2 regions of the Bradyrhizobium sp. CCGB20 genome follow, and region 1 is predicted to be linked to the other one. Evidence: predicted binding sites of a transcription regulator. Region 1 holds the regulator's gene; the other holds the start of a gene.
The links. The regulator PhoB, encoded in region 1, activates phosphate uptake and scavenging genes when phosphate is short. The targets are predictions, from matches to a motif close to TGTCATNNANCTGTCAT.
Positions count from the first base shown of each region.

Region 2: the regulator PhoB is predicted to act here: its motif matches at 4,351-4,367, upstream of NLM15_RS06405 (YdcH family protein).

Region 1 covers NZ_JANADN010000001.1:8,930,110-8,935,694, forward strand. Annotated here, with positions in the region: gene argF (ornithine carbamoyltransferase) at 1-612, opposite strand, end outside; gene NLM15_RS42130 (aspartate aminotransferase family protein) at 612-1,814, opposite strand; gene NLM15_RS42135 (GcrA family cell cycle regulator) at 2,270-2,782, shown strand; gene phoB (phosphate regulon transcriptional regulator PhoB) at 3,013-3,720, opposite strand; gene phoU (phosphate signaling complex protein PhoU) at 3,735-4,451, opposite strand; gene pstB (phosphate ABC transporter ATP-binding protein PstB) at 4,463-5,284, opposite strand; gene pstA (phosphate ABC transporter permease PstA) at 5,281-5,585, opposite strand, start outside.
Region 2 covers NZ_JANADN010000001.1:1,376,189-1,381,773, reverse strand. Annotated here, with positions in the region: gene NLM15_RS06415 (EAL domain-containing protein) at 1-2,605, opposite strand, end outside; gene NLM15_RS06410 (NAD(P)/FAD-dependent oxidoreductase) at 2,808-3,911, shown strand; gene NLM15_RS06405 (YdcH family protein) at 4,084-4,266, opposite strand; gene NLM15_RS06400 (YdcH family protein) at 4,612-4,818, shown strand; gene NLM15_RS06395 (hypothetical protein) at 4,947-5,165, shown strand; gene NLM15_RS06390 (hypothetical protein) at 5,187-5,438, shown strand; gene NLM15_RS06385 (GGDEF domain-containing protein) at 5,441-5,585, opposite strand, start outside.

The DNA of each region.
Region 1 (5,585 bases):
CGACGCCCCGGTCGCCTTGATGAAGTCGCGCATCACCTTCTTCGGTGCGAGCTCGGGCGGCGTTGCGACGTTGAGCTTGAACTTGAAGCGCTCGGCCGCATGGGCCCAGGACGCCAGCACATTGTTGTCGTCGCCGGTCCAGGCCACCGTCCGGCCCTCGATCGGGCCGCGATGTTCCTCATAGGTCATGAGGTCGGCCATCACCTGGCAAGGGTGCGAACGGCGCGTCAGGCCGTTGATGACCGGCACGGTGGCGTTTGCCGCAAGCTCCAGCAAGGCCTCGTGATTGAGGATGCGGATCATGATGGCGTCGACATAGCGCGACAGCACGCGCGCGGTGTCGGCAATGGTCTCGCCGCGGCCCAGCTGCATCTCGGCGCCGGTGAGCATGATGGGCTCGCCGCCGAGCTGGCGCATCGCGACGTCGAACGACACGCGCGTGCGGGTCGAGGGGCGCTCGAAGATCATCGCCAGCGTCTTGCCTTCGAGCGGCTTCACGGGCTGCTGCGCCTTCTGCTTCGCCTTCATCGCGGAGGATGCGGCGAGCATGCGCTTGAGCTCCGACAGCGGCAGCTCGTTGATATCGAGGAAGTGCTTGGGGGAGTTACTCATCAGCTTGCCGCCCGCTTGGTGCCCGCAAGCGCAGTGCAGGCGCGTTCGAGCCGCCCGACGCTGTCCTCGATCTCGGCTTCGCTGACGATCAGGGGCGGCAGGAAACGCACGACATTGTCGCCGGCACCGACCGTGAGCAGTTTCTGGTCGCGCAGCGCCGCGACGAGATCGCCGGAGGGCACCACGGCCTTGATGCCGATCAGGAGGCCTTCGCCGCGCACTTCGCTGACGACGTCGGGATGACGGTCGATCACGGAGGCGAGCTTCTGCTTGAGCAGCAGCGACATCTTCTGCACGTGATCGAAGAAGCCGGGCTTGAGCATGACGTCGAGCACGGCGTTCGCAGCCGAGATCGCCAGCGGGTTGCCGCCGAAGGTTGAGCCGTGCGAGCCGGGCCCCATGCCGGAAGCCGCATCCGCAGTCGCCAGCACCGCGCCGATCGGGAAGCCGCCGCCGAGCGCCTTCGCCAGCGACATGACGTCAGGCGTGACGCCGGTGCGCCTGTGCGCAAAGAGATCGCCGGTGCGGCCCATGCCGGTCTGCACCTCGTCGAACGCGAGCAGCAGGCCCTTCTCGTCGCAGAGCTGGCGCAGCGCCTTGAGGAAGGAGGGGGTCGCCGAACGCACGCCGCCCTCGCCCTGGATCGGCTCGATCAGGATGCCGGCGGTCTGCGGACCAATCGCCTTCTTCACGGCCTCGATGTCACCGTGCGGGATCTGGTCGAAACCGTCCATCGGCGGACCAAAACCTTCGAGATATTTTGCAGACCCCGTCGCAGCCAGCGTTGCCAGCGTGCGGCCGTGGAAGGCGCCCTCGAAGGTGATGATGCGATAACGTTCCGGATGCCCCTTGGAGAAGTGATGATGGCGGACCAGCTTGATCACACCCTCCAGCGCTTCAGCGCCGGAATTGCAGAAGAACACGAAGTCCGCGAAGCTTTCGTTGCACAGACGCGCCGCAAGCTTCTCGCCATCCGGGCTCTGGAACAGGTTCGACATGTGCCAGAGCTTGGCGGCCTGCTCCTGCAACGCCTTGACCAACGCAGGATGCGCGTGGCCGAGCGCATTCACCGCCACGCCCGAGGTGAAATCGAGATAACGCTCGCCGTTGGTCGCGATCAGCCAGCAGCCTTCGCCGCGCTCGAAACCGAGGTCGGACCTGGCGAAAACGGGGAGCAAATGCGGCGCTGCGCTGTTAGTCATGACGATCACTTGATTGTTGCGGACGGTGTGAGCGTGCATTGCGCAACGCACCATTGACCGGCCCGGAAAACGAAACGTGCCGCCTTTTAAGGGCGGCACGCAGGACCATCTTATGCCTGGTGAAACGGGTGTCAATGCCGCCTGGAAAGCCTCGCGAAATGCTGAATCCGTAGTCTTGCGGTGGTGATTTTGCGTATTTTCGCGACGGAACATGTGGAAGCGAGTCGGCGGACTCTTGCGCGTGAGTCACGCCATATTGTAGCGTTTGGCTTGTCAGATACGACATCTCGTGCAGCAGTTCTGATCCTCTAAGTCCTCATGTACCGGCGTAAGCGTTCGGGCGCATCTGGCGCGCCCGGCGAGCCTTAAGGGATTCTGACGGCACGGGTTTTTCGAAGCTTAGGCATTCGCTGTGCGGCCCCAGGATGGCAGGCGCCGGCGGAGGAAAGGGTGCAATGACGGTTTTGACCTGGTCAGATGATCGCGTCGAGCAGCTGAAAAAGCTCTGGGAGGCCGGACTTTCGGCCAGCCAGATCGCCGCTGAGCTCGGCAACGTGACCCGCAACGCGGTGATCGGCAAGGTGCACCGGCTCGGCCTGTCCGGCCGCGCAAAGAGCCCCTCGTCCGCAGCGCCCCGGCCGCGCAAGGCGCGTCCCGCGCAGCACATGATGCGGGTGACCCGGCCGATCGCGCGCGGCAACACCGCGCTGGCGCAGGCCTTCGAGGTCGAGGTCGAGGCCGAACCGGTCACCTACGACAACGTGGTGCCGATGAGCCAGCGGCTGTCGCTGCTGGAGCTGAACGAGGCGACCTGCCACTGGCCGGTCGGCGATCCCTCGAGCCCGGATTTCTTCTTCTGCGGCGGCAAGGCGCTCTCCGGCCTGCCCTACTGCGCCCAGCACTCGCGCGTGGCGTATCAGCCCGCAGCGGATCGCCGGCGCGCGCCGGCGAAGCCGGGTCCACGCTGAGGTCATCAGCGCGCGGCCAGTGGTCGCGCTAAGACGGTTCAACAAATCGGATGTCGTCCCTGCGAAAGCAGGGACCCATAATCCCAAGGCGCACTTATCCCGCGGGATGGTCACTCCGAGTCTTCGCCAAACCACTCTTTGTGGTTATGGGTCCCTGCTTTCGCAGGGACGACACCGGAGAATGCGGCGGCAGCCCGCTGGATCAGTCTGCCAACGTCACGCCGCAAACCCTACGCCTGCTCTGCCTTCGCAAAGCGATCATCGAGCGCGTAGCCGGCGCCGCGGACGGTGCGGATCGGGTCCTGCTCGCGGCCGAGATTGAGCAGCTTGCGCAAGCGGCCGATATGTACGTCCACGGTACGCTCGTCGATATAGATGTCGCGGCCCCAGACGCTGTCGAGCAGTTGCTCGCGCGAGAACACCCGGCCCGGATGCTCCAGGAAGAACTCCAGCAGGCGATATTCGGTCGGACCAAGATCGATCGGCCGGCCCGAGCGCGCCACGCGGCGCTTGTCGCGGTCGAGTTCGATGTCGCCATAGGCGAGCACGGTTGCGAGCCGCTCCGGGCTTGCGCGCCGCAGCAGGCCCTTCACGCGCGCCAGCAGCTCGGGCACCGAGAACGGCTTGACGATGTAGTCGTCGGCGCCGGTCGCAAGTCCGCGCACCCGCTCGCTCTCCTCGCCGCGCGCGGTGAGCATGATGATCGGGAGCTGCTTGGTCTCCGGGCGGGTACGAAGCCGCCGGCACAGCTCGATGCCGGACAGTCCCGGCAGCATCCAGTCGAGCACGATCAAATCGGGGATGTGCTCCTTGAGACGGGTGTCGGCGTCGTCGCCGCGCATCACCGTCTCGACGTCATAGCCGTCGCCTTCGAGATTGTAGCGAAGCAGCTCGGTGAGAGCTTCCTCGTCCTCAACCACCATAATGCGTGCGCCCATCGGGTCGTCGCTCCTTAAGTATTCGGAACCGTCGTGGCGAAGGTCGTCATGTCGCCCTTCGGCCGCTTGTCGGTGATCGCCTGTCCCTCGATCATGTAGAACACGGTCTCGGCGATGTTGGTGGCGTGGTCGCCGATGCGCTCGATGTTCTTGGCGCAGAACATCAAATGGATGCAGAACGAGATGTTGCGCGGATCCTCCATCATGTAGGTGAGGAGTTCGCGGAACAGCGATGTGCAGATGGCGTCGACTTCCTCGTCGCCCTTCCACACCGCCATCGCCGCCGGCAGGTCGTGCGCGGCATAGGCGTCCAGCACCGACTTGACCTGCTGCTGCACGAGGTCGGTCATGTGCTCGAGGCCGCGGAACAGCTTGAGCGGATGGAAATCGGTCTCCAGCGCCGCGACGCGCTTGCCCATGTTCTTGGCGAGGTCGCCGATGCGCTCGAGATCGGTCGCGACGCGCATGGCACCGACGATCTCGCGCAAATCGACAGCCATCGGCTGGCGGCGCGCGATGGTGAGCACGGCGCGCTCCTCGATCTTCTTCTGGAGTGCGTCGAGATCGGCATCGATGGCGACGACGCGTTGACCGAGCGCGACGTCGCGGCGGATCAGCGCGTCGACGGAATCGACGATCATGCGCTCGGCGATCCCGCCCATCTCCGCGACCAGGCGGGTGAGTTCCTGGAGGTCGGTATCGAAGGCCTTTGCGGTATGTTCAGAACCCATGTCCCGTCTCCTCAGCCGAACCGGCCGGTGATGTAATCCTGCGTGCGCCGGTCGGTCGGCGACGTGAAGATCTTGCTGGTGTCGTCGAACTCGATCAGCTCGCCGAGATACATGAAGGCGGTCTTGTCGGAGACGCGCGCCGCCTGCTGCATGTTGTGGGTGACGATCGCGATCGTGTAGTTCTCGGACAGCTCCTGGATCAGCTCCTCGACCTTGGCGGTCGAGATCGGGTCGAGCGCCGAGCAGGGCTCGTCGAACAGGATGACCTCGGGCCGCACCGCGACCGTGCGGGCGATGCAGAGGCGCTGCTGCTGGCCGCCGGAGAGCGACAGGCCGGAGGCGTTGAGCTTGTCCTTGACCTCGTTCCACAGCGCGCCGCCACGCAGCGCCTTCTCGACGCGGTCGTCCATCTCGGACTTCGAGATCTTCTCGTAGAGACGGATGCCGAACGCGATGTTCTCGTAGATCGTCATCGGGAACGGCGTCGGCTTCTGGAACACCATGCCGACGCGGGCGCGCAGCAGGTTGAGGTCGAGCTTGGGGTCGAGGATGTTGGTCTGGTCGAGCATGAGCTGGCCGGTGACGCGCTGGCCCGGATAGAGGTCGTACATCCGGTTGAAGATGCGCAGCAGGGTCGACTTGCCGCAACCCGACGGGCCGATGAACGCCGTGACGCGGTTGGTGCCGAGCGCCAGGTTAATGTTCTTCAGCGCGTGGTGCTCACCATAGTAGAAGTTGAGGTTGCGAACCGTCACCTTGGCGGGCGCCTCGGGCAGCGGCTGCGAGCCGTGCTGAACGGCGGGCGTACTGACGGAAACAGACATTTCGCTCATTTTGCAGTCCTCTCGGCGCTAAGGAGGCGCGCGCCAATGTTCAGGGCAAGCACGGTCAACGTGATCAGCAAGGCGCCGCTCCAGGCGAGCTGCTTCCAGTAGGCGTAGGGGCTCTGCACGAAGTTGTTGATGGTAACCGGCAGGTTCGCCATCGTCTTGTTCAGGCCGAGGCTGAAGAACTGGTTCGACAGCGCGGTGAAGAGCAGCGGCGCGGTCTCGCCGGCGACGCGGGCGGTAGCCAGCATCACGCCGGTGATGAGGCCGGAGCGGGCGGCACGATAAGCGATGCGCTTGATCACCA
Region 2 (5,585 bases), 7.6 Mb from region 1:
GCAGGTAGCCCTGCACGCCGTCGCAGCCCTCCTTGGCAAGGAAGGCGAGCTGGTCGAGGGTCTCGACGCCCTCGGCGATGATCGACATTTCGAGGCCATGGCCGAGATCGATCACGGCGCGCACGATGGCCGCCGATTGCGGATTGCGGCCGAGATTGATGATGAAGGCGCGGTCGATCTTGATCTTGTCGAACGGGAACGCCTGGAGATAGCTCAGCGAGGAATAGCCGCTGCCGAAATCGTCCATGGAGATGCGCACGCCGAGCGCCTTCAGCCGGCGCAGCAGTGCCAGGCCCCGATCGAAGTCCTCGATCAGCACGCCCTCGGTGATTTCCAGCTCGAGCCGGCCGGGTGCGAGGCCCGTCTCGATCAGGATTGAATGGACCAGCCCGACCACGTCGCCGTGCATGAACTGCGCCGGCGACAGGTTGACCGCGACCTGGAGCGGCTTCGGCCAGGACGCCGCCTCGCGGCAGGCCTCGCGCAGGATCCACTCGCCCATCTCGACGATCAGGCCGCTCTCTTCCGCGATCGGGATGAATTCGGCCGGTGAGACCTGGCCGCGCACCGGATGCTGCCAGCGCGCCAGCGCCTCGAAACCGATGATGTCGCTTTCCATGACGCTGTGGCCCGCGACGCCCTGCGGCTGGAAGGCGAGCGAGAGCTCGCCGTTCTTGATCGCCATCGAGAGGTCCTGGTGCAGCACGCGGCGATCGCGGATCTGCTGGTCCATCTCCGGCTGGTAGAGGCTGATCGTGCCGCGCGACTTCTGCTTGGCGCGGAACAGCGCCGCGCCGGCATTGGCGAGCAGCGAGGCGGCATCAGTGCCATTGTGCGGGAAGATCGACATGCCGGTGGTGACGCCGGCGCGGACCGCCCGGCCGTCGATCTGGAATTCCTGGGCGACGGCGTCGCCGATTTGCTGCGCCAGCGCAAGACCCGCCTCCGGCTGCTTGCCGTCGATGATGAGGCCGAACTCGTCGCCGGACAGGCGCGCCACCACGCCACCGCGCGCGGAGTCCTGGAGCCGCTTGGCCACTTCGATCAGGAGCTTGTCGCCGAGCGCATGGCCGAAGACGTCGTTGACCTCCTTGAGGCCGTCGAGGTCGACGCACAGGACGGCGAACTCCTCGCTGGTTCCCTCGCAGGCCTCGATCATCTGGGTCAGCGCCTGCAGGAAGGCGGCGCGGTTCGGCAAATCGGTGAGGCCGTCGTGATAGGCCATGTGCGCCATGCGCGACTCGGTCTGCCGGCGGTCGGTGACGTCTTCATGGGTCTTGATCAGATATTGCGGCTCGCCGGCATCGCTGAGCACGGTGGCGCGGCGGGTCAGGAACAGCCGCAGGCCGTCCTTGGTGGAGATCGGGTGCTCCTCGGTGATCATCCCGCGCTTCTTGATCGCGGCCTCGTCGCGCGCGATGATCAGCTTGGCTTCCTTGGGATTGAAGATGTCGGACGCGGTCAGGCCCGTGGCCTCTTCGCGCCGGCGGTTGAGGATCGTCTCCGCACTGCGGTTGGCGAGCAGATAGCGGCCGTCCTTGACCTCCTCCACGATCAGCGCCACCGGGATGTTGTCGACCACGAGCTCCAGGAACTTCTTCGTGCTCTCCAGCTCCTGCGACAGCGAGCGGCGGTCGGTGATGTCCTCGAACACGAGCATCAGGAATTCGGGCTTGTTGCTCTCGTTGCGAACCACGATCCGGATCGAGGCGACCATGCGCCGCTCACCGGCGCGGTCGACCTCGAATTCATTGCGGAACTGGCCATCCGGCGAATTCAGTGCCGCCCGATCGGTCGCCTCGATGCTGGCCGCCGAGATCGGAGCGAACAGCTCACGCGCATTCTTGCCGACGACGTGGTCGCGCGAAAACCCCCAGAACCGTTCGTAGGCGCTGTTGGCGAAGATGTAACGGCCGTCCTCGATGTTCTTCGCGGCGACGCAGGCCGGCACGTTGTCCAGCACGGTTTCCAGGAATTGCTTGGTGGAGGCGAGCTGCCGCGACAGCCTGCGCTGCTCGCTGACGTCCAGATGCGTCGCGACCGAGCCGCCGTTCGGCAGCACGTAATATTTCACCAGGATGGCGCGGTCATCAGGCAGCTCGGTGATCAGACCGTTGGGACTCGCCGCCTTCTCATAGAACTCTTCGTCGGAGACGCCTCCGAGAACCCCGCGCTCGCGCCGCAACTTGAGGACGTCGTAGCCGGTCATGCCGGTCCACAGATCCGACCGCGACAGGCCGTAGATCTCGAGATAACGGTCGTTGCAGAAGATGATGCGCCGCTGCGCATCCGTCATCACCACGCCCTGGTTGAGATTGTTCATGGCGGAGGAGACGAAGGCGTTGCGCCGCAACTGCAAGCGCCTGGTCCGGCGCAGCGAGGAATGGATCCACAGCGCGATCGCGGCCAGGAACGCACAGACGACGATGCCGCCGATCAGGGCTTCCCAGACCACGTTGGGATCGAGCGTGCCGAGATAGCTCGCCGGGGCCAGACCGTCCGAGAGGGCAAAGGCGCGCGCAGGCGCGACCGCGCTGCCCAGGCCCACGACGGCCTGCACAGCAATCGGAAGCGTGCTGCCCTCGTGCCAGTTCTTCTCAGCCATCAGCCACCCGCGATTTCAACGTCGGATTGTCTGGCTTCACGGGTTTGGATCGGGTAAACGCCTGTACGCGCAACAGAAAAATGTGGCGCCAAATACGGCAATTGCCCTGACATGATAAATGGTTCCTTAATGCAAAACGGACCCGCGCCCTCATTCTCAGGCCTGACGCCACCGGCGCTTTCAGCGGATGCATTGCACAACCATGGATAAAGTCGATTGCGTCGTCATCGGAGCCGGCGTGGTCGGGCTCGCAGTGGCTCGAAAGCTCGCCCAGGCCGGGCGCGAGGTGATCGTGCTCGAGGAAGCCGAGGCCATCGGCACCATCACCTCCTCGCGCAACAGCGAGGTGATCCATGCCGGGATCTACTACCGCGCCGGGAGCTGGATGGCGCGCATGTGCGTCAGCGGCAAGCACGCGCTGTACCGCTACTGCGGCGAGCGCGGCATCCCGCACAAGAATTGCGGCAAGCTGATCGTCGCGACCAGCGCGAAAGAGACCGAGAAGCTGCAATCGATCAAGGCGCATGCCGAGGCCAACGGCGTGCTCGACATGCAGCTGCTCACGGGCGAGGCCGCACGCGCGCTGGAGCCGGCGCTCGCCTGCGATGCCGCGCTGCTGTCGCCGTCGACCGGCATCATCGACAGCCACGCCTACATGCTCTCGCTGCGCGGCGAGGCCGAGGCGGCTGGCGCTGCCTTTGCGTTTCACACCCCGCTGATCCGCGCCAAGGCCGCCGGCGGCGTGATCGAGATCGAGGCCGGCGGCGAAGCGCCGATGACGCTGCAATGCGACCTGCTCGTCAACGCCGCCGGGCTCTCGGCGACAAGTGTCGCACGCCACATCGACGGCATGCCGATGGACCGGATTCCGCTGGCCTATCTCGCCAAGGGAAACTACTTCAGCTGCAATGCCAGGGCGCCGTTCTCGCACCTGATCTATCCGGTGCCCGAGCCAGGCGGGCTCGGAGTGCATCTGACGCTGGACATGGCGGGGCAGGCGCGCTTCGGCCCCGACGTCGAGTGGATCGAGACGATCAATTACGAGGTCGATCCATCACGCGCCGAGCGCTTCTATCCGGCGATCCGGAAATACTGGCCGACGCTGCCCGACGGCGCGCTGATGCCGAGCTATTCGGGCATTCGCCCGAAGATCGTGCCGCCGGCGGTGGCCACGCAGGATTTTCTGATGCAGGGCCCGCGCGATCACGGCGTCGAAGGCCTGATCAACCTGTTCGGAATCGAATCGCCAGGACTGACGTCATCGCTCGCGATCGCGGATCACGTCGCCGAGCTCGCAAACGTCTAGAGCGATTTCGAGCGAAGCGGCTACCGGTGTGCGTCAGGAAAACCCGTCCGGACAAAAAAACACGCCGCACAAATAGCTTTGCACGGCGCGCACCTTTCGGCAGGGGATGAGTGCAATAGCTCTCACCCCTGCGTGAAAGGGTACGTTCAACTCGACACTGTTACGGGGGTTACTAGTGGAGCGTGTCGCCGGTTTGCTTCAGACGCTCGATCTGGTCCTTGACCATCAACTTCCGTCGCTTCAACTCAACAATTTGCAGGTCGTCCGTTGAAAGGTGCACAAGAGCTTCGTGTAATTCATTTTCGAGAGTCTTGTGCTTCCGCTCCAATTCAACCAGATGTGCCTGAATTGTCATTCGAAACCTCCTCGGTAGGGGTAACCTTGGATTCGATCCGGACGACGAAGTGTACATCACCGATTCGTTCTGTCGATGGATATCCGTCGTCGCAGTGTCATTTTTGAAAATTCATATGTAACGAAGCGTGACCAATGTAATGACGCGCAACTAAGGAACCGCGCCTGAAAAATCCATGATATCAATGCGCTCGCGAAGCGCCGCAGCGGCCCGCAGAAATATGTTGCGGGAGATCGGCGCGCGAGGGTCGCAGATCGCTTGCGATCACGGCGCGCAAGGACGATAATTTCCACAGGCATCCACAGCCTTGAATCTCACGCTATCCGGTTTTCGGCCACCGCAAACATGACCAATGAAGACGAGCGTGAGCTCGAAGCCGAGCTCACCCGGTTGCAGCAGGAACACCGAGATCTCGATGCGGCGATCGATGCGTTGCATCAATCGCCCGCCCCCGACCTGTTGCGGTTACAGCGGTTGAAGAAACGCAAGCTGTTGTTGCGCGACCGTATCGCGTTCATCGAAGACCAGATCACGCCGGACATCATCGCCTGATCCGCGAGCCCTTTTCGCAGCGGCTCGCCACACGCGAATCCGCTTGACTCGAAAAGAACAAAATAGGAACATTCGGGCATCCCAACGCGCGCCAGGAAACACCCAGGAACCCCCAAGGACAAACGCAGATGTCGGCAACCGCCCTTCTCGACAACAGCCATTATGAACAGGCCTGCGATCAGGCGATCGCGATGTGCGACGGCAATCTGCGCAGCACCATCAAGGCGCTGATCATGGCCAACGAATATCTGGAAGCCGAGCTGGAAGAATTGCAGGCGGCGATTTCGGCCGGCTGCATTCCCGAGGCCTCGCGCAGCAAGATCCGGAGCACCAGCAGCGCCGCCTGAGTTCAACATCGGAGCAACGCCATGTCGGATGTGACCTACTACGTTGCAATGCCCTTCCTGATCGATGCCGACGGATCGCCGGTCGCGGGCGCCGCGGAGGAATGCCAGAGCTCGGCGGCCGCGTTGCGGCGCGCCGAAATCCTGGCGCACGGTGCCGGCCATATCGGCGCGGTTGCGTTCAGCCGCAGCGGCGATCCCATGACCGGCGAATTCGGCGACGCCATGCTGCTGCGCAAATTCGGCAACGTGCCGGAAGATCTGGCCACGCTATAAGATCAGTTGCTGACCAGCCTGATCCCCGGCTCGTGCCGCCGGTGCGCCTTGCGCACATACATGGCGGCATCGGCCTCCTCCAGCGCGCGGCCTGCATCGGACTGCGCCCCCAGCAGCGCGACACCGGCGGAAGCGCCCGCGGTCACG